Regions from separate parts of the Streptomyces sp. NPDC058045 genome, predicted to be linked through region 2. Evidence: riboswitches for the same ligand, from Rfam matches in the RefSeq annotation. Region 2 holds a riboswitch; the other holds the start of a gene.
What was found. Region 2 has a riboswitch for S-adenosylmethionine ahead of thrC (threonine synthase). Riboswitches for the same ligand answer to the same signal wherever they lie in the genome.
Positions count from the first base shown of each region.

Region 1: another riboswitch for S-adenosylmethionine. It lies ahead of ACFVST_RS17185 (aminotransferase class V-fold PLP-dependent enzyme); the one in region 2 lies ahead of thrC (threonine synthase).

Region 1 is NZ_JBHVRR010000025.1:40,472-56,056, reverse strand. Features, by position in the region: gene ACFVST_RS17195 (cytochrome bc complex cytochrome b subunit) at 1-183, shown strand, start outside; gene trpD (anthranilate phosphoribosyltransferase) at 325-1,389, shown strand; SAM riboswitch class IV at 1,570-1,685, shown strand; gene ACFVST_RS17185 (aminotransferase class V-fold PLP-dependent enzyme) at 1,955-3,361, shown strand; gene ACFVST_RS17180 (Lrp/AsnC family transcriptional regulator) at 3,386-3,667, opposite strand; gene ACFVST_RS17175 (rhomboid family intramembrane serine protease) at 3,664-4,464, opposite strand; gene ACFVST_RS17170 (hypothetical protein) at 4,643-4,882, shown strand; gene ACFVST_RS17165 (NYN domain-containing protein) at 4,915-6,264, shown strand; gene ACFVST_RS17160 (NlpC/P60 family protein) at 6,599-7,636, shown strand; gene ACFVST_RS17155 (NlpC/P60 family protein) at 7,931-8,995, shown strand; gene ACFVST_RS17150 (hypothetical protein) at 9,049-10,293, shown strand; gene ACFVST_RS17145 (glycosyltransferase 87 family protein) at 10,324-11,601, opposite strand; gene ACFVST_RS17140 (glycosyltransferase family 4 protein) at 11,737-12,879, shown strand; gene ACFVST_RS17135 (AMP-dependent synthetase/ligase) at 12,894-14,687, opposite strand; partial or broken gene ACFVST_RS17130 (SRPBCC family protein) at 15,133-15,567, shown strand.
Region 2 is NZ_JBHVRR010000044.1:7,413-22,997, reverse strand. Features, by position in the region: gene ACFVST_RS23025 (ROK family protein) at 1-618, opposite strand, end outside; gene ACFVST_RS23020 (extracellular solute-binding protein) at 928-2,145, shown strand; gene ACFVST_RS23015 (DUF3263 domain-containing protein) at 2,189-2,431, shown strand; gene otsB (trehalose-phosphatase) at 2,460-3,302, shown strand; gene ACFVST_RS23005 (trehalose-6-phosphate synthase) at 3,299-4,735, opposite strand; gene ACFVST_RS23000 (glucosyl-3-phosphoglycerate synthase) at 4,798-5,751, opposite strand; SAM riboswitch class I at 5,923-6,079, shown strand; gene thrC (threonine synthase) at 6,097-7,389, shown strand; gene ACFVST_RS22990 (ubiquitin-like small modifier protein 1) at 7,479-7,757, shown strand; gene ACFVST_RS22985 (cold-shock protein) at 8,186-8,389, shown strand; gene groL (chaperonin GroEL) at 8,787-10,412, shown strand; gene ACFVST_RS22975 (hypothetical protein) at 10,585-11,010, shown strand; gene ACFVST_RS22970 (winged helix-turn-helix domain-containing protein) at 11,007-11,321, shown strand; gene murQ (N-acetylmuramic acid 6-phosphate etherase) at 11,347-12,366, opposite strand; gene ACFVST_RS22960 (MurR/RpiR family transcriptional regulator) at 12,431-13,387, opposite strand; gene ACFVST_RS22955 (hypothetical protein) at 13,531-13,995, shown strand; gene ACFVST_RS22950 (DUF4031 domain-containing protein) at 14,009-14,275, shown strand; gene ACFVST_RS22945 (GNAT family N-acetyltransferase) at 14,378-15,469, opposite strand.

The sequences.
Region 1 (15,585 bases), on a different contig from region 2:
GACCAGTACCAGCCGTACGAGATCGGCGAGACCGTCGACGAGAACGGTGTTCAGCGCAAGGTGTCGCCGGTCGACAGGCTCCGCGCGAAGCTCTCCAAGGGCTACTACGGCGAGGGGAACCAGATCCCCAAGCCGACCGTCGAGGAGTACGAGGAGATCACCAGCGGCCACGGCCACCACTGATTCCTTCGCGCGCCCGGCAGGCCGTCGCCACGGCCGTACCGCCACAGCGCAGAGCCCCGTCCAGCACCTGGGCGGGGCTCTTCGCTGTCTCCGGCGCTGGATAGGGTGGGGTCCGGATCCTTCGAATACCAGGAGCGGCATATGAACGCTGTGAACCCCGCTGGAGGCGACACCGCGGCGGGCCGTTCCTGGCCCCGCGTCCTGGAGGCGCTGCTCTCCGGTCAGGACCAGAGCGCCGACGCCACGGCCTGGGCCATGGACCGGATCATGCGTGGTGAGGCCACGGACGCGCAGATCGCCGCGTTCGTGGTGGCGCTGCGGGCCAAGGGCGAGACGGTGGCCGAGATCTCCGGCCTGGTCGACGCGATGTACGAGCACGCCAATGTGATCGAGGTGCCGGGCGAGACCGTCGACATCGTCGGTACCGGCGGCGACGGCGCGAAGACCGTCAACATCTCCACCATGTCCGCGATCGTGGTGGCCGGCGCGGGCGTCAAGGTCGTCAAGCACGGCAACCGGGCCGCCTCCTCCCAGTCCGGCTCCTCCGACGTACTGGAGAAGCTGGGCGTCAATCTGGATCTGCCGCCGCACCGCATCCCCCAGGTCGCGGAGGAGGCGGGGATCACCTTCTGCTTCGCGGTGAAGTTCCACCCGGCGCTGCGGTACGCGGGCACGGCTCGCGGGCAGCTCGGCATCCGCACCGTGTTCAACCTGCTGGGCCCGCTGACCAATCCGGCCCGGGTACGCGCCCAGGCCGTCGGTGTCGCCGATGAGCGGATGGCGCCCGTGGTGGCCGGCGTCCTCGCCGAACGCGGTAACTCCTCCCTCGTCTTCCGCGGCGACGACGGCCTCGACGAGCTGACCGTCACCGGCGGTTCGCGGGTGTGGGTGGTACGGGACGGGGTGGTGCGGGAGGAGCGCTTCGACCCGCGGGACGTCGGTATCGAGCCGGTACCCGTGGAGGCGCTGCGCGGCGGGGACTCCTCGTACAACGCGGAGGTGGCGCGGCGCCTGCTGGACGGGGAGCGGGGTGCCGTACGGGACGCGGTGCTGCTGAACTCGGCGGCGGCGCTGGTGGCCGTCCGGCCGGGGGAGGGGACGCTCGCCGGGCAACTGCGGGCGGGTATGGAGGTGGCCGCCGAGTCCATCGACTCGGGTGCGGCACGGGCGGCCCTGGAGCGGTGGGCCCGGGCCACGCAGGTGTAGTCGCGGTTCCCTTTGCGGGGAGTCCCTTTCGGGCGGGCGCGGACTTCGGTGCGGGGACTTCCGCGCACCGAAGTCCGCGCCCGCCCGTTCCGACCTCGGTGGGGGACGGGAACCTCCGGGGGATTCCGGTATGTGGACCAGGTTTCGTCGGGGCGTTGGCGTCTGGCATAGTGCTCGGCAGGTCATGAGCGACAGCGACTACGGCCCCGGCCCGCTGTCCGGCAACCCTCCGTCCGTGGCGGGGTGCCCCGGGTGAAGACCGGGCCGTCGGCAGAAGCCTTCGGCAAGCGCGGACCCCGCGGGGTCCTTGGTCCTCGGGGAGCTGTTCCGTGAGCAAGCGAATGCGATAGGGCGAAGCGCCCCACCTCCGCCTCATCTGATCCGCCCGCGCCGAAGCCCCGGCCGGCACCCGCACCCGTGTCCCCGTACCGGCTGCCCGGTGCCGCCGTCCGGTGGTCCGCCGTCACGCGCCGCGCCGCCGCGCACTGCCCGCCGCGCCCCGCGTACCTGTGTGCCGCCCGCTGCTTCGGCCGGTCAACTCGCCTGCGCCGCAATGGAGTTCGCCATGTCTGCAACCGCCGTCACTGCCACCGCCCCCGCCACCACTCCCGTCACCGCACCCGCCGATACCGAGCAGGTCGTGCTGCCCGTGCTCGGGGCCGATGTTCGGGTGCCGCTCGTCACCGGTGGCGAGACCGAATACGCGGCGCTCGACTACGCCGCCAGCGCCCCGGCCCTGAAGCGGGTCTGGGACGACGTCGCCGCCTACGCCCCGTACTACGGCAGCGTGCATCGGGGGGCCGGGTATCTGTCGCAGTTGTCCACGGAGTTGTTCGAGAGCGCGCGGCGTACCGTCGGGGACTTCCTCGGCTGCCGGGAGGGGGACCAGGTGGTCTTCACCCGTTCCACCACCGACTCGCTGAACCTGCTGGCCGCCGCGCTGCCCGCGGACTGCGAGGTCTTCGTCTTCGAGACCGAGCACCACGCCTCGCTGCTGCCCTGGCGCGGCGCCCAGGTCACCTTCCTCGACGCGCCCCGCACCCCCGAGCAGGCCCTCCGCACCTTGGACGCGGCGCTCGCCGCCCGCCGTGCGGGGACGCCCGCCCTGGTGTGTGTGACCGGTGCCTCCAATGTCACGGGGGAGTTGTGGCCGGTGCGCGAGTTGGCGGCCACCGCCCATGCGCACGGTGCCCGGATCGTGCTGGATGCCGCCCAACTCGCCCCGCACCGGCCGGTGGACATCGCCCGGCTCGATGTCGACTGGGTCGCGTTCTCCGGGCACAAGCTGTACGCCCCGTTCGGTGCCGGGGTGCTCGCCGGGCGCGCGGACTGGCTGCGGGAGGCCGAGCCGTACCTCGCGGGCGGGGGTGCCTCGCGGAAGGTGGCGCGGCGGGCGGACGGCGGGGTGGACGTGGAGTGGCAGGAGGGGCCGGCGCGGCATGAGGCCGGTTCGCCGAATGTGATCGGTGCCCATGCCGTGGCCTCCGCCTGCCGGGCGCTGACCGAGGCGGGCTTCGGTCAACTGGTGGCGCGGGAGGAGCAGTTGGTGGCCCGGCTGCGTGCGGGGCTCGCCGGGGTGCCGGAGGTGAGGGTGCTGTCGCTGTTCGGGGACGCGGCGCCGCGGGTCGGGGTGGTGTCCTTCGTGGTAGCCGGCTGGAACAGCTCGCACTTCGCGGCGGCGCTCTCCGCCGAGTACGGCATCGGCGTACGGGACGGGCTGTTCTGCGCGCACCCGCTGGTGCGGACGCTGCTCGGGGCGGAGCCGGGGGACCAGGGCGAGTGCGGGGCGCCGGAGGCGGCGCCGGGGGAGAGGTCGCTGAACGCGATCCGGGTGAGCTTCGGCGCCGGGACCCCGGACGAGCACATCGACCGCTTCGTACGGGCGGTGACCGAGCTGGTGCGGGACGGGGCGCGCTGGACCTACCGCACCGAGGACGGCCGCTGCGTCCCGGACCCGGCCACCGCCCGCTGAGCCGCCCGCCCAGCCGTCAACGGACTACGAGTCCAGGCCGATGGAGAAGGCCGCCTCCAGGTCGTGCTGGGAGTAGGTGCGGAAGGCGACATGGGTGTCCGTCCCCTCCACGCCGGGGATCTTGCTGATGCTGCCGGGGATGACCTCGGCCAGGTCGTCATGGCGGGCGACCCGCACCATGGCGATCAGGTCGTAGGTCCCCGTCACCGAGAAGACCTCGCTGACGCTGTCCAGCGCGGCGATGGACTCCGCGATCTCCGGGATCCGGTCCACGCTGGTCTTGATGAGCACGATCGCGGTGATCACGGCTGGCTGTCTCCCTCGGGGGCCGGAGCTGGGGCGCTGCCAACTTTAGTGCCCCGTGTTCCGGTGCCGTGTGCCGAGGCGCCCGCCCGCCCCCACCGCACCCAGGCGTAGCCGAAGCCCAGACCGAAGCCGACCAGGTGGGCGAGGTAGGCGACCCCCGGGCCCTGGTCCGCCTGCCGTACCGAGAGCCACTGGAGTACCACCCAGAACGGAAGTACCACCCAGGCCGGGAAGCGCAGCGGCAGGAAGAAGAGGAACGGCAGCAGGCTGGTGACCCGGGCCTTGGGGAAGAGGAAGAGGAAGGCGCCGAGCACCGCGGAGATCGCGCCCGAGGCCCCCACCAGGCTCTGCTCCGAGCCGGAGTGCGCCAGCGCGTAGCCGAGGAGCGCCAGCGCCCCGCACACCAGGTAGAAGAAGGTGAACCGCATCCGGCCCATCCGCTGCTCCACCATCGCGCCGAAGACGTGCAGGAAGAGCAGATTGCCCAGCAGATGAACCCAGTTGGCGTGCACGAACAGCGCGCTGAGGAGGGTGTCCGCGGCGCTCGGGACGAGGTGCAGCGGGGGCGGGCCGCCGAGCAGCCGGGCCGGGACCACGCCCCAGCGGTCGAAGTAGTCCTGCTGGGCGGCGAGCAGCGCCGCGGTGCCGTCGCCGGGCCGGACCAGGCCCGCCGCGGGGCTGCCCGCGAAGAGCAGACCGCACAGCAGCATCAGCCCGTACGTCACCGGCGCGGACGGCCCCCGTACCCGGCCGGTCCGCGTATCCCGCCGCCGGCTGCCGCCCCGTACCCGCATCATGCGCAGATCATGACGTAAGGGGTCCCGCCGGTCCGGACCGCCTCGCCGGATCGCGCCATGGACGGGGAGCGGCCGCTTCCGCCGGGCAGGCTAGGGTTGCGGGGCGTACGCAGCACGCTGACCCGGAGCACCGAGTAAAGCGGCGCACCATGGAAACCCGAAGGATGCGACAGCCACCATGACGGTCCCCCTGCCGACTGCCGAGACCCGCTGGCGCTGCACACTCTGCGGCAATCTGACCCGGTTCGATGTGACCCGCTCGTCGAAGGTCGTCGAGTACGTGCACCTGGACCTCGCGGGGGAGCCGAGCGTGGAGGAGCGCGAGGTGGTCAGTGAGACCATCGAGTCGGTGCGGTGCCGCTGGTGCAACGCGGTGGACCAGGTCGAGCTGGTGGACAGGCCGGGCGCCGGTTCCTGACCGGGCCGGCCCAGGGAGCAGATGGGGTGACGATGGTGGAGAGCGCAGGCGGGGAGCCGGACGACGGCACCGCTGAGGTGCTCGACCGCCCGCTGCCCGAGGCGGTGCGCCGCCGGGTCGTGCAGCTCGTCTCGGACGGCTTCGGCGGGCTCACCGTCGCCGAGCTGCCCGCCCAGCTCCGGCAGTACGCCCGCTTCACCCCGAGCCGGCGGGTCAGGTTCGCCGGGAACGCGATGGCGGCCGCGGTGGAGGGCGACCCGGTCTTCCGGCAGCGCATCGGGGAGAAGCTGCGGGCCGCCCAGCCGGAGCTGGTGGCCGCCCTCGAAGCGGGCAATCCGCCGCCCGCCGCCGACCCGCAGGAGGTGGCCGCCGCCGCGTATGTGCTGCGCCCGCCGGGCTGGGCGAAGCTGGTGACCGCCGCCGGCGAGGAGGTGCAGCGCGCCCACGCCGAGCGCGCCGGGGACGAGCACCGCGCCGAGGTGCGGCGGCTGCGCGCCGAACTGGCCGAGGCCCAGGACCGGGTGCGCGCCCAGACCGACTCGCTGCGCGCCGAACTCGAAGAGGCCCGGCGGCACGGCGACTCCCTGCACCGCAAGCTGCGGGCCGCGCTCAGCGATGTACGCCGCGGTGAGGCCGCGGTGCGCAAGGCGGAGCAGCGGGCGGAGGAGGCGCGGGCCGATCAGGAGGGCCGGCTGTCGGCCGCGCAGAGCGAGAACCGCCGCCTCAAGTCCCGCCTCGGTGAGGCGGAGGCGGCGCTGGAGGCCGCCCGGCGGGCCGCGCGGGAGGGCCGCAGCGTGGAGGACATGCGGGTGCGGCTGCTGCTCGACACCCTCCTCGACGCCACCCAGGGCCTGCGCCGCGAACTGGCCCTGCCGCCGGTGTCGGTACGGCCCGCGGAGACGGTGGACGCGGTCGAGCCGGGCCGGATGACGCCCAAGGACATCGCGGCCCGCGCCCTCTCCGAGCACGACCCGGCGGTACTGGACCAGTTGCTGGCGCTGCCGCAGGCCCATCTCGTCGTCGACGGCTACAACGTCACCAAGACCGGTTATCCGCAGATGCCGTTGGAGAAGCAGCGGCTGCGGCTGCTGGGCACCCTCTCCCAACTCGCCGCGCAGACCGGCGCCGAGGTCACCTGCGTCTTCGACGGGGCCGAACTGGCGGCGCCGGTACTGCTGGCGCCACCGCGCGGGGTGCGGGTGCTGTTCTCCAAGCCCGGGGTGACGGCGGACGAGTTGATCCGGCAGCTGGTGCGGGCCGAACCGCCGGGGCGGCCGGTCATCGTGGTCTCCACTGACCGTGAGGTGGCGGACGGCATCGCCAAGGCCGGCGCCCGCCCGGTGGCCTCCGCCGTACTCCTCAAGCGGCTCTCCCGCGCCTGACTCCGAGCGCCGCGGGGGGCGTCGTCCGATGCCCGGTGCCGCGTTCGATCTCTTCGTCGCGACTGTCCCGACTGCAACTTCTGTGCTGCTTGCCCGAATTGAGGGCCGGGTGGGGCGACCTTCCGTCAAGGGGTCGCTACCTGCTGTGAGTTGTGAGCAAAGAATGTCCGGCGAGCCGTACTTTTTTCCCGTCAGGATTTGAACTGATCACAAGAAGGTCACTAGGGTCTGGCTCGAACCTCCGCTCGGTTGATCACTCATCGGGAGTGACGGTGGAGGGGCACCGCCCACCGGTGTGTCGGTAGGCGGCTGGAGGAAGAAGGAGCTCGCCCCCGTGGCGTCCCACCGTCGACCCAAGCAGCCGAGCCGCGCACGAGTGACCGTGCTCACCGCGACCGCCGCAGCAGCAGTGGCCCTGACCTCGCAGGCCGCGCAGGCCGCCCCGAAGCCCGACAAGGACGAGGTCAAGTCCAAGGTCGACAAGCTCTACGAGCAGGCTGAGCAGGCCACCGAGAAGTACAACGGGGCCAAGGAGAAGCAGCAGAAGCTGGAGAAGCAGACCGGGGAGCTCCAGGACAAGGTCGCCCGCGGCCAGGAGGACCTCAACAAGCTGCGTGACGGCCTCGGTTCGCTCGCCAGCGCCCAGTACCGCTCCGGCGGGATAGACCCCTCCTTGCAGCTCTTCCTCTCCGCGGACCCGGACAGCTACCTGGACAAGGCGTCCACCCTCGACCAGCTCAGCGGTCAGCAGGTGGCGCAGCTCAAGAAGATCCAGGGCAAGCAGCGCGTCCTCTCCCAGCAGCGCAAGGAAGCCGCGGACAAGCTGGCCGACCTCTCCGAGACCCGCAAGGAGATCGGCAAGAAGAAGAAGCAGATCCAGGGCAAGCTCGGCGAGGCCCAGCGGCTTCTGAACAGCCTGACCGCCGAGGAGCGGCGGCAGATGGAGGACGACGACCGGGCCAGCCGCGGCGGCGACCGCGACCCGGGCGGCGGCGACAACACCCCCGCCCCCAAGCCCGGTTCGGGCCGCGCGGGCGCCGCCTTCGCCGCCGCCCAGTCGAAGATAGGCACGCCCTACGTCTACGGCGCCACCGGCCCCAGCTCCTTCGACTGCTCCGGCCTCACCTCCTGGGCCTACAACCAGGCCGGCGTCTCCATCCCGCGCACCTCGCAGGCCCAGGCCGGCGCGGGCACCCGGATCTCCTCGCAGAGCCAGCTCCAGGTCGGCGACCTGGTGCTCTTCTACGGCGACCTGCACCACGTCGGCCTCTACGCCGGGGGCGGCAAGGTGCTGCACGCCCCGCGCACCGGCACCGTGGTCCGCTACGAGTCGATCAACAACATGCCGTTCCAGTTCGGCGTCCGCCTCTGAGGCACCGCCGAGTCGGAGGCTTCGGCCGCTGACACGGGGACCGGGGCGGCGACCCCGGTCCCCTCTCCGGACCCCCGGCCCCACCCCTGGACCCCGGCATCGTGCCCGCCCCCGAACGGGCGAATTCCACCGGGAACTTCCGCCGCACACCCCGTCGTTGACCTGCGTCAGCGGCGAGGTGTCACCGTCCGTGACGGCTTCCTCGCTGGTTGTGAGGTGGGCGCGCGGCTACCGTTCGGCGTCGCATCGCTCCGCGCCCGCGGAGGACGTCAGCGGAAGGGAGAGCGGCCGCCCATGGGGTCCCATCGCCGCAGACCGGGCACCGTCCGGATCGTCCACGCCCCGCGCGCCACCGCCGGTCTCGTCGGCGTGGTCGGTGTCGCGGCCGCCGCCCTCGCCGCCCCCGCCGGTGCCGCTCCCGGACCCGCGCCCGCCGGACCGCGGCACACCGCCGACCCGGGCGCCGAGCTGGACCGGCTCTACCGGGAGGCGGAGCGCGCCACCGAGGCGTACAACGGGGCCCGGGAGCACGTCGGTTCGCTGCGGAAGCGGGCGAGCGCCGGGCAGGACCGCATCGCCCGCGTCCAGGACCGGGTCAACACCCTGCGGGGCGCGCTGAGTTCACTGGCGGGCGCGCAGTACCGCAGCGGCGGCCTCGCCCCGTCGATGGTGCTGCTGCTCTCCTCCGACCCGGACGACTACCTGGACCGGGCCGGCACCCTGGACCGCATCGGGGTGCGCCGGGCCGCCCAGCTCCGCTCCCTGCTGAGCGCCGAACGCGAACTCTCCCAGGACCGCGCCGAGACCCGCGGCACCCTCGCCGCACTGGAACGCGACCGCCGCGCCGTGGCCCGCCACAAGCGCACCGTGGAACACAAACTCGCCCGCGCCCGGCGGCTGTTGGGCGCGCTGCCCGCCGACCGCCGGGCCGGGTACGGCCGGGCCTCCCGCGGCGGCGACCCCGCGGCCCTGCCGCCCGGCCTGCTCGGCCCGCTCTCCGGACTCGCGCCGTCCGCCCGCGCCGGGACCGCCGTCGCCGCCGTCCGCACCGCCCTCGGCCGCCCCTACGCCTGGGGCGCCGAAGGACCGGGCAGCTTCGACTGCTCAGGACTGATGCGGTGGGCCTACGCCCAGGCCGGGGTGGCCCTGCCGCGCACCTCCCAGGAGCAGCGGAACGCGGGCCGCCGTATCCCCCTCGCCGAGGCCCGCCCCGGCGACCTCGTCACCTACGGCGCCGACGCCGGCCATATCGCCATGTACGTCGGCGGCGGCCAGGTCGTCCACGCCCCGTACCCGGGGGCCGCCGTCCGCCACGACCCGGTGGCGATGATGCCGATCTCCTCGGTCACCCGCGTCTGACCGCGGCGGCCCCGGGGCCGACACGCCCGGCCGGGAGCGCTTACCATCGCAAGGTGGCAGGTCACAGGGGTGCGGGGCGAGCGGCACGGCTCGGGTGTGGGCCGGCCGCACTGCTGCTCGCCGCGACCGTGCTGACCGGGCTGGTCGGCTGCGGCTCCCGGACCACCGCCGACGCCTCACTCGCGCCCGTCGCCCAGGTGCTCGACCGGCGCGGCAAAGCGGTCCTCGCGCACGACGAGAGCGCCTACGCCCGCACCGGCGGCGCCGGCCTCGACCGGGCAGCGGGCGACCGCTCCCGCACCGAGTACCGCGACCTCGCCGGCGTGCCCTTCGGGTCCTGGGAGTACCGCGTCACCGGCTTCCACCGCACCGGCACCAGCGCCGAGGCCGCCACCGAGCTGCGCTACCGCATAGCCGGCTACGACTCCGCGCCCGTCACCACCCGCCGTACCGTGCAACTGCGCCGCGTCCAGGGCCGCTGGTATGTGACCTCGGACCGGCCCGCGCGCGGCAGTTCCCGGCAGATGTGGGAGCAGGGCCGGGTCAGCGCGGTACGCGGCGCCCGCAGCCTGGTCCTCGGCACCGGGCAGAGCCGCGCCAGGCTCCGCGACTTCGCGGCCCTCGCCGACCGCGCGGTGCCCGCCGTGCAGGGCGCCTGGGGCCGCTCCTGGTCCCGGCGCCTGGTGCTGCTGGTGCCGCGCGACCTGGACGGGATGGCGGCGCTGCTGGGCTCCCCGGCCGCCGGCTACCGCGGTATCGCCGCCGTCACCACCGGCGAGGCGGGCGGCTCCCGTTCCGCGCCCGCCGACCGCATCGTGGTCAACCCGGACGCCTACCGGGTGCTCGCCGACTTCGGCAAGCAGGTCGTCCTCACCCATGAGGCCACCCATGTCGCCACCCGCGCCGCCACCTCCGACGCCACCCCGCTCTGGCTCTCCGAGGGCTATGCCGACTGGGTCGGCTACCGCGACTCGGAGCGCACCGCACCCCGCATCGCGCCCGAGCTGGCCCGTGCCGTCGCCGCTGGGCGGCTGCCCCGGGAACTGCCCACCGACGGCGACTTCGGCTTCTCCCGCGCCGCGGGACCCCTCGCCGAGGCCTACGAGGGCGGCTGGCTCGCCTGCCGGATGATCGCCGACCACTGGGGCGAGCAGAAGCTGAACGACTTCTACCGGGCGGTCGGCGCCCACCAGGGCCGGGACGGCGCCGTCGCCGACGCCCTCCATGACGTCCTTGGCACCACCCCCGCCGCCTTCACCCACCGCTGGCGGGACTACCTCCGCGCCCAACTCGGCTGAATCCGCGGGGACTTCACCCGGCGGCCCCGGTCACGGCGAGTCGACCAGCGGCTCCTGGCGGAGCGAGGCGGGCTCCCCGGCGGGCACCGCCTCCGCCTGCCCGGTCACCGTACGGCGCCACAGGCGGGCGGCGGCAGCGGCCGCGGCCCACACCAGCAGGCCGTTGCGTACCAGGAGCAGCGCCACCCCCGTCGGGGTGCTGGTCACCACATCGGTGAAGAGGACCGGGAACTCCACCACCGTCACCAGTGAGGCCGCCACCACCAGCCACGCCGGGCGCCCCATCCAGCTGTCCGCGAAGACCAGGCACACCGCCGCCAGACCCACCAGCCACACCAGGTACTGCGGGCTGATGACCCGGCTGGTCACGGTGGACAGCAGGACCGCGGTGAACGCCGCGTCCGCCGCCGTACCCGGTGACCAGTGCCTGGCGCGCAGCCGCCACAGCACCAGCCAGGCCAGCACCAGTACCGACAGCACCTTCGACGCGGTGGCCACCCCGGCCACCCCCGGCCCGAAGAACTCCATCGAGCCGTAGTGGAACCACACCCCGCCGCTCCACCCGAAGTGGTGCCCCACCTGGAAGACCAGACCGCCCACCGACTCCACCTCGGTACCCCGGTCCCGCTGCGCGGTGAGGAAGTCCAGCGAGCCCGGCGCCGCGGCCACCGAAGCCGCCAGCAGGACCGCCCCGGTCACCGCGGCCGCCCCCCAACTCCGCCGCCAGTCGCGCCCCGGGCCCGCGCCCAGCAGCAGCAGCACCGGCCAGCCCTTCAGCATCGCGCCGAACGCGGTCAGCGCCCCGAACACCCGCGGCCGACCCACCCCGGCGACCAGCGCCGCCACCGCCACCGCCGTCACCATCAGGTCGTAGCGGGCGTACACGGTGGGCCCGAGGAGGGGGACGCCCACCGCCCACACCCAGGCGCCGCGCAGGCTGCGGGCACCGGACCCGGTGGCACGGGCCCGGCGCCCGCGCCCGGCCCGCAGCAGCAGCGCCAGCACCACCGCGTCCGCCACCAGCGACAGCACGAAGAACGCCGTGGGGTACTCCAGCCACGGCAGCAGCGCGGGGGAGAGGATCGCGAGCGCTGCGCCCGGCGGGTACTGCCAGGTGACGTCGTCCACCGGGAACGTCCCGGAGCGCAGCACCTCGTACCAGCCGTGGTAGATCACCGACACATCCGGGGTGACATCGGGGCCCGGGAAGACCAGCACCCTCAGCACGAAGAGCATCAGCAGCAGCCGGCTCACCCCCCACACGGCCAGGAGCGCCAACTGCCGTCCGGCGGCCAATGGGGCGGCCATGCCCACCTCGTCCCGTCTCGCGTCCCGGCCCCGGCCGGCGTCCGCCCGCCATGATGCCGGTCCCGGCCGCACGGGGGCCATTCGACGCGACGGGCCGTGCGACCGGGGCCCGCGCCTTCGGTACTGTCGGCGGCGATGGACAAGACCCTGATCGTCACCAACGACTTCCCGCCCCGCCCCGGCGGCATCCAGGCCTTCCTGCACAACATGGCGCTGCGCCTGGACCCTGAGCAGGTCGTGGTCTACGCCTCCACCTGGAAGCGGGGCCGGGAGGGCGCCGAGGCGACCGCCGCCTTCGACGCCGAGCAGCCCTTCCCCGTGGTACGGGACCGCGCCACCATGCTGCTGCCCACCCCGCGGGTCACCCGCCGCGCCGCCGGGCTGCTGCGGGAGCACGGCTGCCGCTCGGTGTGGTTCGGCGCGGCCGCCCCGCTCGGCCTGATGGCGCCCGCGCTGCGCCGGGCCGGTGCCCGCCGGATCGTGGCCACCACCCACGGCCATGAGGCGGGCTGGGCCCAACTCCCCGCCGCCCGCGGCCTGTTGCGGCGGATCGGCGAGGGCACCGACACCCTCACCTATCTCGGCGAGTACACCAGGTCCCGGATCGCCGCCGCGCTCACCGAACAGGCCGCGGCCCGGATGGTGCGGCTGCCGCCGGGCGTCGACGAGAAGACCTTCCATCCGGACTCGGGCGGTGCCCGGGTCCGGGCCGAACTGGGCCTGGCGGAACGCCCGGTGGTGGTCTGCGTCTCCCGGCTGGTGCCGCGCAAGGGGCAGGACACCCTGATCGAGGCGATGCCGCGGGTACTCGCCGCCCACCCCGACACCGTGCTGCTGATCGTCGGCGGCGGCCCCTACGAGGCGGACCTGCGGCGGCTGGCCCGGGAGCGCGGTGTGGACGCCTCGGTGCGCTTCACCGGCGCCGTGCCCTGGGCGGAACTGCCCGCGCACTACGGCGCCGGAGACGTCTTCGCCATGCCCTGCCGCACCCGCCGCGGCGGCCTCGACGTGGAGGGCCTGGGCATCGTCTACCTGGAGGCCTCCGCCACCGGACTGCCGGTCCTGGCCGGGGAATCCGGCGGCGCCCCCGACGCGGTACTAGACGGCGAGACCGGCTGGGTCGTCCCCGGCGGCGCCCCCGAACAGACCGCGGAACGCCTGGTACTGCTGCTGTCCGACCCGGAACTACGGGCCCGGATGGGCGAGCGCGGCCGAGCCTGGGTCCACGACCGCTGGCGCTGGGACCACTTGGCGGGCGACCTCCGCGAACTGCTCTGAGCGGGGCCGGGCAGTCAGCTATACAGTCCTTCGATCTCGTCGGCGTAGTCCTTGGCGACCACATTGCGCTTCAGTTTCAGCGAAGGCGTCAAGTGGCCGGATTCCTGGGTGAATTGGCCTGGCAGCACCCGGAACTTGCGTACCGACTCGGCCTTGGAGACCGCCGCGTTGCCCACGTCGACGGCCTCCTGGAGGGCCGCCAGCAGGTCGGGGTCCTCGGCGAGGGAGGCGGGGGTGGAGTCGGCCGGCTTGCCGTGTTCGGTGATCCAGCGGGCGAGGAAGTCCTCGTCCAGGGTGAGCAGCGCGCCCACGAACGGCCGCTGGTCGCCGACCACCATGCACTCGGCGACCAGCGCGTGGGCCCGGATGCGGTCCTCCATCACCGCGGGCGCCACGTTCTTGCCGCCGGCGGTGACGATGATCTCCTTCTTCCGGCCGGTGATCCGCAGATAGCCGTCCTCGTCGAGGGTGCCGAGGTCACCGGTGTGGAACCAGCCGTCGGCAAGCGCCTCGGCGGAGGCGTCCGGGTTGTTCCAGTACCCGGCGAAGAGGTGCTCGCCGTGCAGCAGTACCTCGCCGTCGTCCGCGATCCGCACCACCGAGCCGGGCAGCGGCTGGCCCACGGTGCCGATCTTCACCCGGTCCCACGGGTTGAAGCTGGTGGCCGCGCAGGACTCCGTCAGGCCGTAGCCCTCCAGGACGGTGAAGCCGATGCCGCGGAAGAAGTGGCCCAGGCGCTCGCCCAGCGGGGCGCCGCCGGAGATCGCGTACTCGCCGCGGCCGCCGAGGACCGTACGCAGCTTGCTGTACACCAGCTTGTCGAAGACGCGGTGCCTGAGCCGCAGCCTGACGGAGGGGCCCTTCGGGGTGTCGAGAGCGCGGCTGTACGCGATGGCGGTGTCGGCGGCCCGGTCGAAGATACGGCCCTTGCCCTCGGCCTGCGCCTTGGCCCGCGCCCCGTTGTAGACCTTCTCGAAGACCCGGGGCACGCCCAGGATCATCGTGGGCCGGAACGCGGCGAGTTCATCGGTGAGTTGCTTGATGTCGGGAACGCAGGCCAGCTTGATCGGCGCCATCATCGGCGCCACCTGCACCAGCCGCCCGAAGATGTGCGCCAGTGGCAGGAAGAGCAGCACCGAGCATTCCCCGGTGCGGAAGAGGGGCCGCAGCCGCTCCACCACGTTCCCGCACTCGGCGAAGAAGCTGCGGTGGGTGAGGACGCAGCCCTTGGGGCGGCCGGTGGTGCCGGAGGTGTAGACGATGGTGGCCGGGTCGTCGGCCTTGGCGACCGAACTGCGCTCCTCCACCACGGAGTCGTCCAGTGCGCTGCCCGCGGCGCGCAGGGTGTCCAGGCCGTCGCCCTCGATCTGCCAGACGTTCCGCAGCTCCGGCAGCCGGTCGCGGACGGAGTCCACCGTGGCGGCGTGGCCGTCCAGCTCCACGAGGCAGGCGACCGCGCCCGAGTCGCCGAGGATCCACTGCACCTGCTCCGGCGAACTGGTCTCGTACACCGGCACGGTGATGGCGCCCGCGCTCCAGATGGCGAAGTCCAGCAGGGCCCACTCGTAGCGGGTGCGGGACATCAGGCCGACCCGGTCGCCGGGCTGCACACCCTCGGCGATGAGGCCCTTGGCGGCCGCCCTGACCTCGGCGAGGAACACCGTGGCGGTGACGTCCTGCCAGGCGCCGTCCACCTTGCGGGCTATCACCGCCACATCCGGGTGCTGTGCCGCGTTTCTGCGCACGATGTCGGTCATGTTGCCGTCCGTGGGGACCTCGTACAGGGCCGGAAGGCTGAACTCGCGCAAGACTGCTGCTCCTCATAGGGCGCCGGCGCCACGACGTTGTGCGATGCGACGGTGCGGTCCAAGGCTTGGGCGGGTGCTCCGGTGCGGTCAGTGGCCGAGCACGCTAGGTGGCGCTGAGGCATGGAGCACGACTGGACCGTCCGGACGTTACCCATCGGTATGGCTTCTCCGATAGTGGGGAGACGCCAGATGTTTTTTGCGTCACATGTCGCGACGACGCTCCGCGCACCCTAGTCGACCCCCGTGGCCGAGGTGGGGGTAGACGCAGGTCCGGCACCTTTCGACGGGGGCGCGGCCGGGACGGTGCTGACGCTCCGTCGGCTCGGGGGCGGTCGGCCGGTGCCCTTGGCGGGAGGGGGCGCCGCGCGCGGTAGCCTTCACAGCGCACGGCCCGCGGCGCAGCCGCGATCACCCCGACCGGACCGCATCTGGAGGAGCCACGGCGATGGCGGAACACACCAGTTCGAGCATTGTGATCGAGGCGGCACCGGCCGATGTGATGGCTGTGATCTCGGACTTCGCCCGATACCCGGACTGGACCGGCGAGGTCAAACAGGCCGAGGTGCTCGCCACCGACTCCGAGGGCCGCGCCGAGCAGGTCCGCCTGGTCATGGACGCCGGTGCCATCAAGGACGACCAGACCCTCGGCTACACCTGGCACAGCGCGGACGAGGTGAGCTGGACCCTGGTCAAGTCCCAGATGCTGCGCTCCCTGGACGGCTCCTACCGGCTGCGGGAGGCGGGCGCCGGCCGTACCGAGGTGACGTACCAGCTCACCGTCGACGTCAAGATCCCGATGCTCGGCATGATCAAGCGGAAGGCCGAGAAGGTCATCATCGACCGTGCGCTGGCCGGGCTGAAGAAGCGCGTCGAGTCCGGCCCCGACGACGACGGGGAC
Region 2 (15,585 bases):
GGCGTCCGGATCGCCGGTGGCGGCGGCCCAGGCCTGGCTGACGGCGGAGGCGGAGGCCAGCCGCTCCAGGCAGCCGCGCTGCCCGCAGCCGCAGGGCGGCCCGCCTGGCCGGACCACGATGTGGCCGATCTCACCGGCGGACCCATGGGCGCCCGGTTCGATGGCGCCGCCGATGCCGATGGCCCCCGCGATCCCGGTGCCGAGCGGTACGAAGAGGAAGCGTTCCGCGCCGCGTCCGGCACCGATACGGCCCTCGGCGAGGCCGCCGGTGCGCACATCGTGGCCGAGGGCGACGGGCACGTTGCCGAGGCGTTCGGCGAGCAGTCTCCGCAGCGGGACGTCACGCCAGCCCAGGTTGGCCGCGTAGACGGCGATGCCGTGCTCGGCGTCGACGATGCCGGGCACCGCGACCCCGGCGGCCGCGGCGGGCTGCCCGAAGTGGCGCAGGCCGTGGTCGCGCAGGTCGGCGGCGAAGTCGGCGATGGCGGCGACCACGGCCTCCGGGCCCCGTTCGCGGCCGGTGGCCCGCCGGGTCTCGTGGAGCAGCGCGCCGTCCGCCCCGACCAGAGCGGCCTTCATCCCGGTGCCGCCCACATCGAGGGCGATGACATGTCTCACGGGGACAGTGTCCCGCCTTCGTTCCGACAGGTCTAGTCCAGTTCACCCATGGACCTGCGTTTTCGCACCGGAAACACCGTGCAAACGCCGCGGAAGCGACGTCCCGCCCTCCGCGCCTCCCGCTTCCCCCGCCGACTCCCGTTGCCCAAGCGAGACTTCCGTGGTGTAGACCTTGGAAGCGGCCTCGGGGGGAGGCGCGGTCCTCCAGGAGCCACCACGAGCACGGGGGACGATCGGAACGGCTGAAGGGGACAGGGGACGGTTGTGCGGCGTCTGACAGCACTGACCGCGGCGGTGGCCGCACTCGGGATGACCGTGGGACTCACCGCCTGCACCGGCGGCGGTTCCGGCGACACCACCCTCACCCTGGTCGCCGCCGACTACGGCACCTCCGCCTCGGACAGCTCCAAGAAGTACTGGGACAAGCTGGCCGCCCGTTACGAGAAGAGCCACCCCGGTATCCGGATCGACGTCCGCGTCTACCCCTGGAGCGAGGTCGACAGCAAGGTCAAGGGCCTGGTCGCGGCCGGCAAGGCCCCCGACATGGCGCAGATCGGCGCCTACGCCGGCTACGCCGCCCGGCACAAGCTGTACAGCGCCGACGACCTGCTCTCCATATCCACCCAGTCCGGCTTCCTCACCCCCCTCAGCCAGGCCGGACAGGTCAACCGCACCCAGTACGGGATGCCGTTCGTCTCCTCCACCCGCCTGCTCTTCTACAACAAGACCCTCTTCGCGAAGGCCGGCATCACCGCCCCGCCGCAGAGCTGGACCGACCTCCAGCACGACGCCCGGGCGCTCAGGAAGGCCGGGGTGAAGACGCCCTTCGCGCTGCCGCTCGGCCCCGAGGAGGCGCAGGCCGAGACCCTGATGTGGCTGCTCAGCGGTGGCGAGGGCTACACCGACAACGTCGGCTCCTACAGCCTCGATTCCAAGACCAACGTCAACACCTTCGACTGGCTGAAGACCAGCCTCGTCGGCGAGCACCTCACCGGCCCCGTCGCCCCCGGCAAGCTCGACCGCGCCGACGCCTTCGCCGGCTTCACCCGCGGCGAGGTCGGGATGCTCAACGGCCACCCCTCCCTGATGCGGCTCGCCGGCAAGAAGGGCGTCAAGTACGGCATGGTGCCGATGCCCGGCATCAACGGCCGGGCCAAGGCCACCATGGGCGTCGCCGACTGGATGACCGCGTTCAAGCAGAACGGCCACGGCAAGGAGATCGGCCGCTTCCTCGACTACGTCTACAGCGACCGCAACCACCTGGCGTTCTGCGAGGAGTACGGACTGTTGCCGGTCACCGCCTCCGCCTCCGAGAAGATGGCCCGGGACCCGTCCCGGTCCGACCTCGCGCCCTTCCTCCGGGAGCTGCCCAACGCGCAGCTCTACCCCGTCGGCAAGACCTCCTGGGGCGAGGTCAGCGCCGCCATCAAGAAGAACATCGGCAACGCGGTCTCCGACCACGGCAACCCCGAGGCCATCCTCACCCAGCTCCAACGCCAGGCCGCCGGCGCCGAGGGCGCCTCCTAGGCCGACCGGACCCCGGCACCGGGCACCGCGTATCGTCGCCGCCATGTCCGCCCCCGCCGAGCGCCCGCTGTCGTCCCTTGAGGAAGGCATCCTCGCCTTCGAAGGGCGCGACTGGCCCGCGCCCGGCGCCAAGGAGCGCGCCATCCGCGAGCAGTTGGACCTCGCCCCCGTCCGCTACTACCAGCTCCTCAACGCCCTCCTCGACGACCCCCGTGCCCTGGCCCACGCCCCCGTCACCGTCAACCGCCTGCGCCGGGTCCGCGCCGCCCGCCGTACGGAGCGCTGATCCGGCGGCGCGTGGGTAGGGTCAGCCCATGGGCAGCCTTCCGGACTCCTTGCCGACGCCGCGGACCGCAGCCGGGCGCGACGGCCTCGCCGCACTCACCGCCCGGCCCCAACAGGCCGTGATCGCCCTCGACTTCGACGGCACCCTCGCCCCGATCGTGCCCGACCCCGACCAGGCCCGCGCCCACCCCGACGCGGTGCCCGCACTCGCCGCACTGGCCCCCCGGGTGCGCTCGGTCGCCGTACTCACCGGCCGCCCCGCGGCCCTCGCCGTCCGCTACGGCGGCTTCGCCGGGGTGCCGGGCCTGGACCACCTCGTCGTCCTCGGCCACTACGGCACCGAACGCTGGGACGCGGCCGACGGCACCGTACGGGCGCCCGCCGAGCACCCCGGGCTTCCGCCGGTGCGGGCCGAACTGCCCGGGGTGCTGGAGCGGGCCGGGGCGTGGCCCGGCGTCCGGGTCGAGGAGAAGGGCCGCTCGGTCGCCGTGCACACCCGCCGCGCCGACGACCCCGGGGCCGCGTTCGAAGCCCTGCGGCAACCTCTGGCCTCGCTCGCCGCCCGGCACGGCCTGATCGTCGAACCGGGCAAGCTGGTACTGGAGTTGCGCCCACCCGGCATGGACAAGGGCGCCGCCCTCACCTCCTATGTGCGCGAGGTCGGCGCCGGGACGGTCCTCTATGCCGGGGACGACCTGGGGGACCTGCCGGCCTTCGCCGCCGTGGACAAGCTCCGCTCACAGGGCGTACCGGGCCTGCTGGTGTGCAGCGGCAGCACCGAGGCGACCGAACTGGCGGACCGCGCCGACCTGGTGGTCGACGGCCCGTCCGGAGTGGTGTCCCTACTCGCCGCCCTCGCGGCAACGCACTAGTCCAGCGCCTCCAGGGCGTGGAGCTGGTCCAGGAACCAGCGGGCCGGGGGGAGGGCGGTGGCGGCCTCGGCGAGGCGGGCGCTGCGTTCGGCGCGTTCCGTGGGCGGTTGGGACAGTGCCCGGTGCAGCGCGTCCGCGGTGCCGACCACGTCGTACGGGTTGACCGTGAAGGACAGCTCGCCCAGCTCCTCGTGGGCGCCGGCCTCCCGGGACAGCACCAGGGAGCAGCCCTCCTCGGAGACCACCGGGATCTCCTTGGCGACCAGGTTCATCCCGTCCCGGATCGGGTTGACCAGCGCCACGTCGGCCAGCCGGTACGCGGCGAGCGAGCGGGCGAAGTCGTCCTTGAGGTGCAGCACCACCGGCGTCCAATCGCCGCGGCCGAACTCGGAGTTGATCTCGTCCGCGAGCCGGGCCACCTCCGCCGTGTAGTCGCGGTAGACGGCCAGGTCCTGCCGGGACGGGTAGGCGAAGGCGAGGTGCACCACGTGCCCGCGCCACTCGGGCCGCTCGGTCAGCAGATGCCGGAAGGCGAGCAGCCCGCGGACGATGTTCTTGGACAGCTCGGTGCGGTCCACCCGCACCACGGTGCGGCGGGGGCGGCCGTCGGGCGCCAGGCCGATCTGCTCGCGCAGCGCCGTCAGCCGCTCGTCCACGTCGGGTGTGCGGGCCCGGCCGCGCAGGAACTCCCCGTCGGCGCCCAGCCCGTGCACACCGATCGCGGTGCCGCCGGTGCCGCCGGGCAGCCGGTCGGCGCAGCAGTCGGCGAAGGCGCCGGCCCAGCGGTGGGTGAGGAAGCCGAGGCGGTCCGCGCCCAGCATCCCGGTCAGCAGTTGCCCGGCGATGTCGTCGGGCAGCAGCCGGAAGTAGTCGGGCGGCGCCCACGGTGTGTGCGAGAAGTGGCCGATCCGCAGATCGGGCCGGAGCGCCCGGAGCATCCCCGGCACCAGCGCCAGGTGGTAGTCCTGCACCAGCACCGCGGCCCGCGGCGCCGCGTCCTCGGCGAGCGCCTCCGCGAAGGCCCGGTTGTAGGTCTCATAGGCGGCCCAGCGGCGCCGGAACGCGGCGTCGAAGACCGGTTCCAGCGGCGTCTGGTACAGCATGTGGTGCACAAACCAGAGCACCGAGTTGGCGATGCCGTTGTACGCGTCGGCGTGCACCGCCGGGTCGACGGTGAGCATCCGCACCCGCTGCCCCGCGGTGTCCCCCGGGTCGAGCCGCCCGTCGTCGGTGGCGGTCGCGGCCCGCCGGTCGCCCTCGCCGAGCGCGGCGCACACCCACAGGGCGTCCGTCTCGGGGCCGATCGCGGAGAGCCCGGAGACCAGGCCGCCGCCACCGCGGTGGGCGGTCAGGGTGCCGTCGTCCGCGGGGCGGTAGGCGACCGGCCCGCGGTTGGAGGCGACGAGGACCTGCGCAGCCTGAGAATGACCCATACCCGGAACCTAGCCACCGCGCCCGGCCACCAAACCGCCGCGGACCGGGCCTCCGGAGCCCTCTACGCGGCGTCCCGGGAGGTGTACTCCGTGATCGAGGCCATCGGCGGCCGCTCCTCGGTGTCCACCGGGAACGTCCGCGGTTCGAAGCCGTTCTCGCCGCGTACGTACTGGGTGAGCTCCGGCCGCAGCAGATGCCCGCGGGCAAGCCGGACCTGTGCCGTGCGGTAGATCGCCGCGGACATCCGCCCCAGCGCCTGCCCGTCCTGGTGCCGGTGGCGCCGCACCCCCACATCGACCTGGGCCAGCGCGTCCAGGCCCACCGTGTGCAGCGCGTCCACCAGCAGCCCCAGCTCCACGCCGTAGCCCACCGGGAACGGCAGCCGCTCCAGCAGCGAGCGGCGGGCCGCGTACTCGCCGCCGAGGGGCTGGACGAAACCGGCCAGTTGCGGCCAGTGCATATTGAGCAGTGGGCGCGCCACCAGCTCGGTGACCCGGCCGCCCTGCCCGCCGCCGGCCGCGGCCGCCAGTGGCCGGTCGTACATCGCCTTCACCAGGTGGACCTCCGGGTCGGTGAGCAGCGGGCCGACGATGCCGGTGACGAAGTCCGCGGAGAACTCGGTGAGATCGGCGTCCACGAAGCAGACCACGTCCCCGCCGGTGACCAGCAGCGAGCGCCACAGCACCTCGCCCTTGCCGGGCAGGGCGGGTATCCGCGGCAGCACCGAGTCCCGGTGCACCACCCGCGCCCCCGCCGAGGCCGCCACCTGTGCCGTACGGTCCGTGGAGCCCGAGTCCAGTACCACCAGCTCGTCCACCAGCGGGGCGGCCGGCGCCATCAGTTCGCGGCGGATCACGGTGGCGATCCGGCCGACCGTCGCCTCCTCGTCGAGCGCCGGCAGCACCACGCTCACCGTGCTGCCCGCCGCCCGCTTCGCGGTGAGCAACTGCTGCATCCCGCGGTCGCGCACCGACCAGGAGCGCCTGGTCAGCCAGCGCTCGACCTCCTCCAGCACCGTTCTTCTCCCTCTCCCCGCCCGCCCGGCTGTGATCCATCTCGCGCTTCGGACGGCTGTCTCAACCCTCCGGGCCTTCGGTTACAGTCTTGAACAACGCGGATGACCGTCGCATGTCGGGGTCGGTCCGTGCCAAACGCACCGGATCACCCGCTGATCCCGGAGCCATACCGCTCATCCAGAGGGGCAGAGGGATACGGCCCGTTGAAGCCCCGGCAACCCTCCAGCCGGTTCTCGTTCCGACCGCGTCACGGTCCACCGCGGGGCCCCGGCTAGGGCAGGTGCCAATTCCGTCTCGTGGCGAGATGCGCCGCGGGGAAGATGAGGAGAGAGGGCCTCGCCACCATGGCTGTGCAGACAGTGAGCCGTTCCGACGACGCGACTTCCGTGGACCTCGGTCCCGCCTCCGGACTCTCCTGCCGGGAGTGCGGCGAAAGGTTCCCGCTGGGCCCCGACTTCGCCTGTGCGAGCTGTTTCGGCCCTCTGGAGGTCGCCTACGACCTCCCGCTGGGCGACCCGGAGGCACTGCGCCGGAAGATCGAGTCGGGCCCGGACAACCTCTGGCGGTACGCTCCGCTGCTGCCCGTCCCCGCCGACGTCGCCGAGAAGCCGAATCTGAACCCGGGCTGGACCAAGCTGGTCAAGGCCGACAACCTCGCCCGTGAACTGGGCGTCACCGGCGGCCTGTTCATCAAGGACGACTCCGGCAACCCGACGCACTCCTTCAAGGACCGCGTCGTCGCCCAGGCCATCGAGGCCGCCCGCGCCTTCGGCTTCACCACCCTCTCCTGCTCCTCCACCGGCAATCTCGCGGGCGCCGTCGGCGCCGCCGCGGCCCGCGCCGGCTTCCGCTCCTGCGTCTTCATCCCGCACGACCTGGAGCAGGGCAAGGTCGTGATGGCCGCGGTCTACGGCGGCGAACTCGTCGGCATCGAGGGCAACTACGACGACGTCAACCGCTTCTGCTCGGAGCTGATCGGCGACCCGCTCGGCGAGGGCTGGGGCTTCGTCAACGTCAACCTCCGGCCCTACTACGGCGAGGGCTCCAAGACCCTGGCGTACGAGATCTGCGAGCAGCTCGGCTGGGAGCTGCCGGACCAGCTCGTCATCCCGATCGCCTCCGGCTCCCAACTCACCAAGATCGACAAGGGTCTTCAGGAGCTGATCAAGCTGGGCCTGGTCGAGGACAAGCCGTACAAGATCTTCGGTGCGCAGGCCGAGGGCTGCTCCCCGGTGTCCACCGCCTTCAAGGCCGGTCACGACGTGGTCCGCCCGCAGAAGCCGGACACCATCGCCAAGTCCCTCGCCATCGGCAACCCGGCCGACGGCCCCTACGTCCTCGACATCGCGCGCCGCACCGGCGGCACGGTGGAGGACGTCGACGACGAGCAGGTCGTGGACGCGATCAAGCTACTGGCCCGCACCGAGGGCATCTTCGCCGAGACCGCGGGCGGGGTGACGGTCGGTGTGACCAGGAAGCTGATCGAGGCGGGCGCCATCGACCCGGCGCTCACCACGGTCGTCCTGAACACCGGCGACGGCCTGAAGACCCTGGACGCGGTGGCGCCGACCACCGGGCCGACGGCGACGATTCGGCCGAACCTGGAGGCGTTCCGCGCCGCGGGACTGGCCGGCTGACGGGTTCGGATTCATCCCCGCGCCCCGGAACGGTGCCCTGACGGGCAGCCATCAAGGGGCACCCCCACGAGATTTCTGAGGTGAGATGTATGAGCGTGAAGGTCCGTATTCCCACGATTCTTCGTACCTACACCGGCGGACAGTCCGAGGTGGTCGCGGAGGGGGCGACGCTGAGTGAGGTGATCGCCGATCTGGAGAAGAACCACACCGGGATCGCGGCCCGAGTCCTGGACGACCAGGGCAAGTTGCGCCGTTTCGTCAATGTGTATGTGAATGACGACGACGTCCGTTTCGAGCAGGGGCTGGAGACGGTGACGCCGGACGGCGCGGGCGTCTCGATCATCCCGGCCGTGGCCGGCGGCTGCTGATCTGTCAGGGGCCGGATGGTCCCCCGCGGTCACGAATTGCCCCCTCCGCTCTATTACAAGCGGAGGGGGCAATTCTGCATGGTTGAACGCGGTAAGGTTGGGGAACACGCCTTGCCCGCCGCGACGGACGCCTGCCGGAGCCGGGCTGAACTGCGGTAAGAAGCAGTCAAATTGCTCTGTTCTTTTAGGCGTTTCACGGCCTTTGCCCGGCCCGACTTGCCCCGGAACTCCATGAATTCTCCTCATACTTCCGTTCTGGCGCTCCGAGATTTCTCGTTCGGATGACCTGTTGCAGACGGCAGTTGGACAGATACATTCAGCCGCGGTCGAGGCGTTCCGGCGCACACCTCCATTCACTGGGGGGTGAGTTCTGACCCGGGTCCGCGAAGTGCGGTCCTGTGCAAGGGCCAGTAATAGGGGAGTTAGGCATGGCTCAGGGCACCGTCAAGTGGTTCAACGCGGAGAAGGGCTACGGCTTCATCGCGGTCGACGGTGGTGCGGATGTATTCGTCCACTACAGCGCGATTCAGATGGACGGCTACCGCACCCTGGAGGAAGGCCAGCGGGTCGAGTTCGAGATCTCGCAGGGCCAGAAAGGACCGCAGGCGGACATGGTCCGCGTGGCCGGCTGAAGCGCCGACTGAAGAACAGCGATCTTCACAGAGGGTCCGCACCCCGCCCGGGGTGCGGACCCTCTCACGTGTCCGGGGACGGCCCCGCGCCCACCCCTCAACGGCTTCGCTGCGCGAAGTCTCCTTGCGCCCTCCCGTCGCCCGGCCACCGCCCCTCAACGGCTTCGCTGCGCGAAGTCTCCTTGCACTCTCTGGTGCCGAGTGCTAATCATTGGCGTTAGCACTCTGAAGGTGAGAGTGACAGAAGGACCGGGTCGGTGAGGCCCGTCGGCCGGGTGGGGCAAGGAACCACGCAGGCAGGCAGGCCGTCCGTCGCGGGCGCCAGCGCGGTCCGGAGCAATCGCCCCCATGCTCGTGGCAGGGCACGGGGGGACCTGTCCCGGGAGGACCACTTCACATGGCCAAGATCATCGCGTTCGACGAGGAGGCACGGCGCGGCCTTGAGCGCGGCATGAACCAGCTCGCCGACGCCGTCAAGGTGACCCTGGGCCCCAAGGGCCGCAACGTCGTCCTTGAGAAGAAGTGGGGCGCCCCCACGATCACCAACGACGGCGTCTCGATCGCCAAGGAGATCGAGCTGGAGGACCCGTACGAGAAGATCGGCGCCGAGCTGGTCAAGGAGGTCGCCAAGAAGACGGACGACGTCGCCGGCGACGGTACGACCACCGCCACCGTTCTCGCCCAGGCGCTCGTCAAGGAGGGCCTGCGCAACGTCGCCGCGGGTGCCAACCCGATGGCCCTCAAGCGCGGCATCGAGAAGGCCGTCGAGTCCGTCTCCGCCGCCCTGCTTGAGCAGGCCAAGGACGTGGAGACCAAGGAGCAGATCGCTTCCACCGCCTCCATCTCCGCCGCCGACGTCCAGATCGGCGAGCTGATCGCCGAGGCCATGGACAAGGTCGGCAAGGAAGGCGTCATCACCGTCGAGGAGTCCCAGACCTTCGGTCTGGAGCTGGAGCTCACCGAGGGTATGCGCTTCGACAAGGGCTACATCTCGGCGTACTTCGCCACCGACATGGAGCGTATGGAGGCGTCGCTCGACGACCCGTACATCCTGATCGCCAACTCCAAGATCGGCAACGTCAAGGACCTGCTGCCGCTGCTGGAGAAGGTCATGCAGTCGGGTAAGCCGCTGCTGATCATCGCCGAGGACGTCGAGGGCGAGGCCCTGTCGACCCTGGTCGTCAACAAGATCCGCGGCACCTTCAAGTCCGTCGCCGTCAAGGCCCCGGGCTTCGGTGACCGCCGCAAGGCCATGCTCGGCGACATCGCCATCCTCACCGGCGGCGAGGTCATCTCCGAGGAGGTCGGCCTCAAGCTGGAGAACGCCGGTCTGGAGCTGCTGGGCCGCGCCCGCAAGGTCGTCATCACCAAGGACGAGACCACCATCGTGGACGGCTCCGGCTCCGCCGACCAGGTCCAGGGTCGCGTCAACCAGATCCGCGCCGAGATCGAGAACTCGGACTCGGACTACGACCGCGAGAAGCTCCAGGAGCGCCTGGCGAAGCTGGCCGGCGGCGTGGCCGTCATCAAGGCCGGTGCGGCCACCGAGGTGGAGCTCAAGGAGCGCAAGCACCGCATCGAGGACGCCGTGCGCAACGCCAAGGCGGCCGTCGAGGAGGGCATCGTCGCCGGTGGTGGCGTGGCCCTGCTCCAGGCCTCCGCGGTCTTCGAGAAGCTGGAGCTTGAGGGTGACGAGGCGACCGGCGCGCAGGCCGTGAAGCTCGCCCTGGAGGCCCCGCTGAAGCAGATCGCCGTGAACGCCGGCCTTGAGGGCGGCGTCGTGGTGGAGAAGGTCCGCAACCTCACCCCGGGTCACGGCCTCAACGCCGCGACCGGCGAGTACGTGGACCTGGTGGCCGAGGGCATCATCGACCCGGCGAAGGTGACCCGTTCCGCGCTGCAGAACGCCGCCTCCATCGCCGCGCTGTTCCTCACCACCGAGGCCGTCATCGCCGACAAGCCGGAGAAGGCCGCCCCCGCGGGCGCCCCGGGCGGTATGCCGGGCGGTGACATGGACTTCTGATCCGTCCCGACGGATCGGCCGGTCCCGCGCAGAGCGCAACCGAGGGCGGCACCCCTTCCTCACGGAGGGGTGCCGCCCTCGGGCGTTTCCGGCTGCCGCCCGGGGCACCAAGAGGCCGGCCCTTTTGAAGAAAGTACTTGCCAACTCGGAAAGTACTTGCCATGGTGTGGGTATGGCGATGAACGAGATGGATCCGGCCGCCGCGCTCGCGCAGGCGCAACAGCTCAAGACATCGGTGGACCGGCGCTCGCACTGGGTGGTCCGCTATCAACTGGCGTACGGGACGGTCTCGTTCGCCATGGTGCTGACCCTCGGGCTGCTGAGAGGGCCGCTGGGCGTCGGGCTCAGCATGGGCCTCTGGATGTCGGCGATCCTGGTGCTGAGCGTGTACGCGGCACGGCAGCCGGTCGCGCACCGCGGGATGGCCGCGACGCACGGCGTGATGATCGGCGTCTGGGCCGTGCTGTACGGGATCGTGCTCGGCTTCGGTGTCGCGTTCTTCCGCGGCGAGCTGGTCTGGTGGCTGCCGGGCGCGGTCCTGGTGGCGCTGCCCGGATTCGGGGCGGCCTGGGTCACGGCCAGGCGGGTGCGGGCATGAACCATCCCCGGCACGCGCTGGACGAGGTGATCCACTCCCCGGTCCGGTTCTCCATCGTGGCGACGCTGGCGGCAGCCGAGAAGGCGGAGTTCGGCTACGTCCGCGACGCCGTCGAGGTGAGCGACTCGGTGCTGTCCAAACAGGCCGCCACGCTGGAGAAGGCCGGCTACGTCAAGGTCACCAAGGGGTACGTCGGCAAGCGCCCGCGGACCTGGCTCTCGCTCACCCCCCAGGGCCGCGAGGCGTTCACCGCGCATGTCGAGGCCCTGCGAGCGGTGATCGAACGCACCGGAAACCCCGCTCCCACCTGACGTCCCGCCGCCGGTGGGGCCGCGACTACCCGTCGAGGGCCCGGCGGAGGTGGCCCCCCGTGCCGGTGAGGAGGGTGGTCGCGGTGGGGGCGTCCACGTCGGCGAGGATCATCAGGATGGCGGTTTTGACCTCGCCGTCGGCCGCGGTGAGTGCCGTCTCGATGGTCTCGTCGGAGGCGCTGGTGGCGAGGGCGACGATGCGGCGGGAGCGGGCGCGCAGCTTCTCGTTGGAGGCGCGGACGTCCACCATCAGGTTTCCGTAGGTCTTGCCGAGGCGGATCATGGTGATGGTGGACAGCATGTTCAGCACCAGCTTCTGCGCGGTGCCCGCCTTCAACCGGGTGGAGCCGGTGAGGAGTTCGGGGCCGACGACGACCTCGATGCCGTGTTCCGCGGCGGCGGCCAGCGCGCTGTCCGCGTTGCAGGACAGGCCGACGGTGAGCGCGCCGAGCCCCCGGGCGTGCTGCACCGCGCCGATCGCGTACGGGGTGCGGCCGGAGGCGGAGATGCCGACGACCACGTCCCGTTCGGTGAGCCGTAGCGCGTCCAGGTCGGCCGCGGCCAGGTCCCTGGAGTCCTCGGCGCCCTCGACCGAGGTGACCATCGCGCCGGGGCCGCCCGCGATCAGGCCGACCACCTCGGCCGGGTCGGTGTTGAAGGTGGGCGGGCACTCGCTGGCGTCGAGGACGCCGAGGCGGCCCGCGGTGCCGGCGCCCGCGTAGATCAGGCGGCCGCCGCGGGCCATCCGTTCCGCGGTGCCGTCGATGGCGGCGGCGATCCGGGGCAGTTGTTCGGCCACGGCGGCGGGCACGGTGGCGTCCTCGCCGTTCATGATGCGGGCGATCTCGGCGGTGGACAGCCGGTCGATCTCGGCCAGTTCGGGGCGGAACGCCTCGGTGGTGAGGGTCTCCAGCTCGGCTCGCAGCTCGCGGTACTCGCCGCCGTCCCCGGGGTGACCGGAAGTGTCGGCGGGTCCGGAGGTTCCGGCGGCGTCGGGGGTACCGGGGTTTCCGGAGTGCCCGGAGGCGTCGGTGGTGGAGGTCATCTGGTGTGGCTCTTTCCGGTGCATACCGTGGGGTTCGGCGGGGGTGTGGGGGGAGGGGCCCGGGTCAGCGGACGCCGGGAGTGCGGGGGGCGTGCCGGTGCGCCAGGGCCTCGTAGGTGGCGGAGAGCGCGGGGGCGGCCGTCTCGTAGGTGCGCTGTGCCACGCCGACGAACAGGCAGTCCACGACGAGGAGTTGGCTGGTGCGGGAGGACATCGCGGCGGGGCGCAGCTCGCTCTCGCGGGCGGTGGAGGTGGTCAGCACATGGTCCGCGTACTGACTGACCGGGCCGTCCGGGCGGCCGGTGATGGCGATGGTGGTGGCGCCCCGCTCGAAGGCCACCCGCAGCGGCTCGATCACATCGACGGTGGACCCGGAGTGGGTGATGGCGATCGCCACGTCCTTGGTGCGCAACTGCACCGCGTTGGTCACCGCCAGATGCGGGTCGCCGTGCGCGTGCGCGATCAGGCCGATCCGCAGCAGCTTCTGCGCCAGGTCCTGCCCGACCAGGGAGGAGGCGCCGATGCCGTAGATGTCGGTACGGCGGGCCGCGGCGAGACTGGCGACGGCGGCGCCGAGCTGCACCGTGTCCAGGGCGGCGGCCGTGTCGGCGAGGGTCTGCTGCTCGTCGTAGGCGAGCTTGGCCACCACATCGGCGATCGGGTCGTCCACCGCTATGTCCGCGGTGACGGCGGGGGCGCGGCCGGACTGCTGCTGGGCGGCGAGACCGGCCAGCGCGAGACGCAGATCCCGGTATCCGGGATAGCCGAGGAGGCGGGCGGTGCGCACCACGGTGGCCTCGCTGGTGCCGGTCAGCTCGGCGAGACCGGTGACGGTGAGGGCCGCGCAGCCCGCCGGATCACCCGCGACGGCCTCGGCGACGCGCTGCATGGACCGCGTCATCGACGGGCCCAGGGTGCGCACCTTGGCGGCGAGCGCCGCGGACGGCGGACCCTCCCAGGCCCGGGAGGAGGCCCCGGACGCCGGGCTGCCTGCGAAAATTTCCTTCACGTCATGGGTCACATGATGAAAGATATTTTCGCGCGGATTCGCGGTCAAGGGGTGCTCCGGCTCTCGTTACGGTCGGCCACCAAGTGGTCGGGACCTCTGGTGGGGGTGGAGGGTGGCCCGGCGGAACGCGCGGCGGGTGGCGCACAATGGAGGACATGGCTCCCACCGACCCCACCGACCCCGCTGACCGGACCGGCCCCGCTGACCGGACCGCCCCCGCCGGCTCCTCCGGCTCCGCCGCGACGCCCGCGCTGGAGCGGGTGCTGCACGCGGCGCGGGCCCTGGTGATCGCCGATCTCGTCGCCGGTGCCGTCGCCGAGGCGGACGTGGTGTCGATGGTGGAGGACTCGGTGACCCAGCGGCGCTGGTGGGTGGAGCAGTGGCCGGAAGGCGCCCCCTATGTGGCGGGGCTCGTCGCCCAGGATGTCCAGGACGCGCTGCTGGAGCGGTACGGGCGCTGGCCGCTCTGCCCGGTCTGCGGCTCCGGCGACCCCCATGCGCTCGACGTGGAGCCCGAGTTGGGCCCCGACCCGCACTGGGTGTGCGCCAAGGCGGGGGTGAAGGTGGCCGCGGTCGGCGGTCTCGCCCGAGTGCCGGGGCACGGCCCCGCCGCCCCCTGAGCGCCCGCCGCCGATGACGCTCTATATCGACCCGCCGACCTGGCCGGGCCACGGCCGCCTCTGGTCGCACCTGGTCAGCGACGCCTCCTTCGCCGAGCTGCACACCTTCGCCGCCGCCCTCGGCGTACCCGGCCGCGCTTTCGAACGGGACCACTACGACCTGCCCTCGCACCGGTACGCGGACGCGGTACGGGCCGGGGCGGTCGAGGTCAGCAGCCGGGAGGTGGTCCGGCTGCTCACGGAGGCGGGACTGCGCCGCCCCAAGGGCCGCCCCGTCTGAGGCAGTTGGACCGCCGGACCGGGAACGGGCGGACAGCGCCGGGTGGTTGGGGCAGCCGCAGGCCAACTCTCCCCACGCACGGGGCTGTTGTGCCCGGTGCCCTCAGCCCATGAAGCCGTAGACCAGCATCGGGGTGCCGTCCTCGGTGGGGGTGGGGTGGGGGCCGTCCGTGAGGGGGAGGAAACCGGCTCGGGTGACCACCTGCTGGGAGGCCGTGTTCGCCGGGTCGATCACCGCGTGCAGTATGCGCAGGCCGGGCTGGGTGAACGCCCAGGCGCCCAGGGTGCTCAGGGCCTCCGTGGCGTAACCCTGATTGCGGGCGGAGGGGGCCAGGTCGTAGCCGACCTCCGCGCGGCCCTGCTCGTCCGGGGCGCCGTGGAAGCCGATGCCGCCCAGGGCCCGGCCGTCCTCCCGGCGCACGATGGCGTACACCTCCCAGCCCGGGCGCAGCGTCCCGTCCTCGTATTTGCGGCGCAGCATTCCGCTGGCGCCGCGGGTGCCCTCGAAGGGGCCGTCGGCCACCCAGTCGAAGCCGCCGTCGCCGCCGAGGTGGAGATCGGTGGCCGCGGCGACCGTCAGTTCCCGCAACTCGATGCGCTCGCCGGGGATCACCAGGGGGTTGCGCCACCGCCAGTGCCCGGTGCGCGGGCGGTCCGGGAGCTCGCCGCGGCCCGTCGCCCAGAGCAGTGTCGGCCAGGGCGGATGGCCGGGCCGGGCCTCGGGGAAGAGGTGGGTGAGGGCCGCCTCGCAGAGCGCGGCCGGCGGCTCGTACGGGACGCCGAGGCCGGTGGCGAGGTCATGGGTGTGCAGCACGATCTCGGTGACGCCCATCGCGGCGAAGCCCGCGGGGTCCGAGCCGCCCGCGGGGTACGGGTGCGCGGCGCGCGTCCCCCGCGGGGTGGCCCGCAGCGTCAGGGCGAACAGCCTGCCCATCGTGTCCAGTACGTCCAGCACGTCCGCCGGGCCGGAGTCCTCCCGGAAGGACACCTCGAACGGTACATAGCGGTCGGTGCGGCGGGCGGCGAGCTGGCCCGCGTATCGGGCGAGGCCGCCGGCCAGATGCGCCGCGGTGTGCAGGCAGTCCCACTCCAGGCCGCTCGCGCGCACCCTCCAGTCCCGCCCCACCGCCGGCCGCAGCGCGCTCACGGCGCCCGCCATGGCCTCCTCCACCTGGTCCCCACCCATTGCACACATGGGCCCGAGCCTAGCCCGGGGGGCAGCCGTCCCGCGCGGTGATTACCGGGCGGAACGGACAGCGCGACGGGAGGTGAACAGGGGCCGCCGGTAAGGCCGTTGGCGGTGGCGGTGTG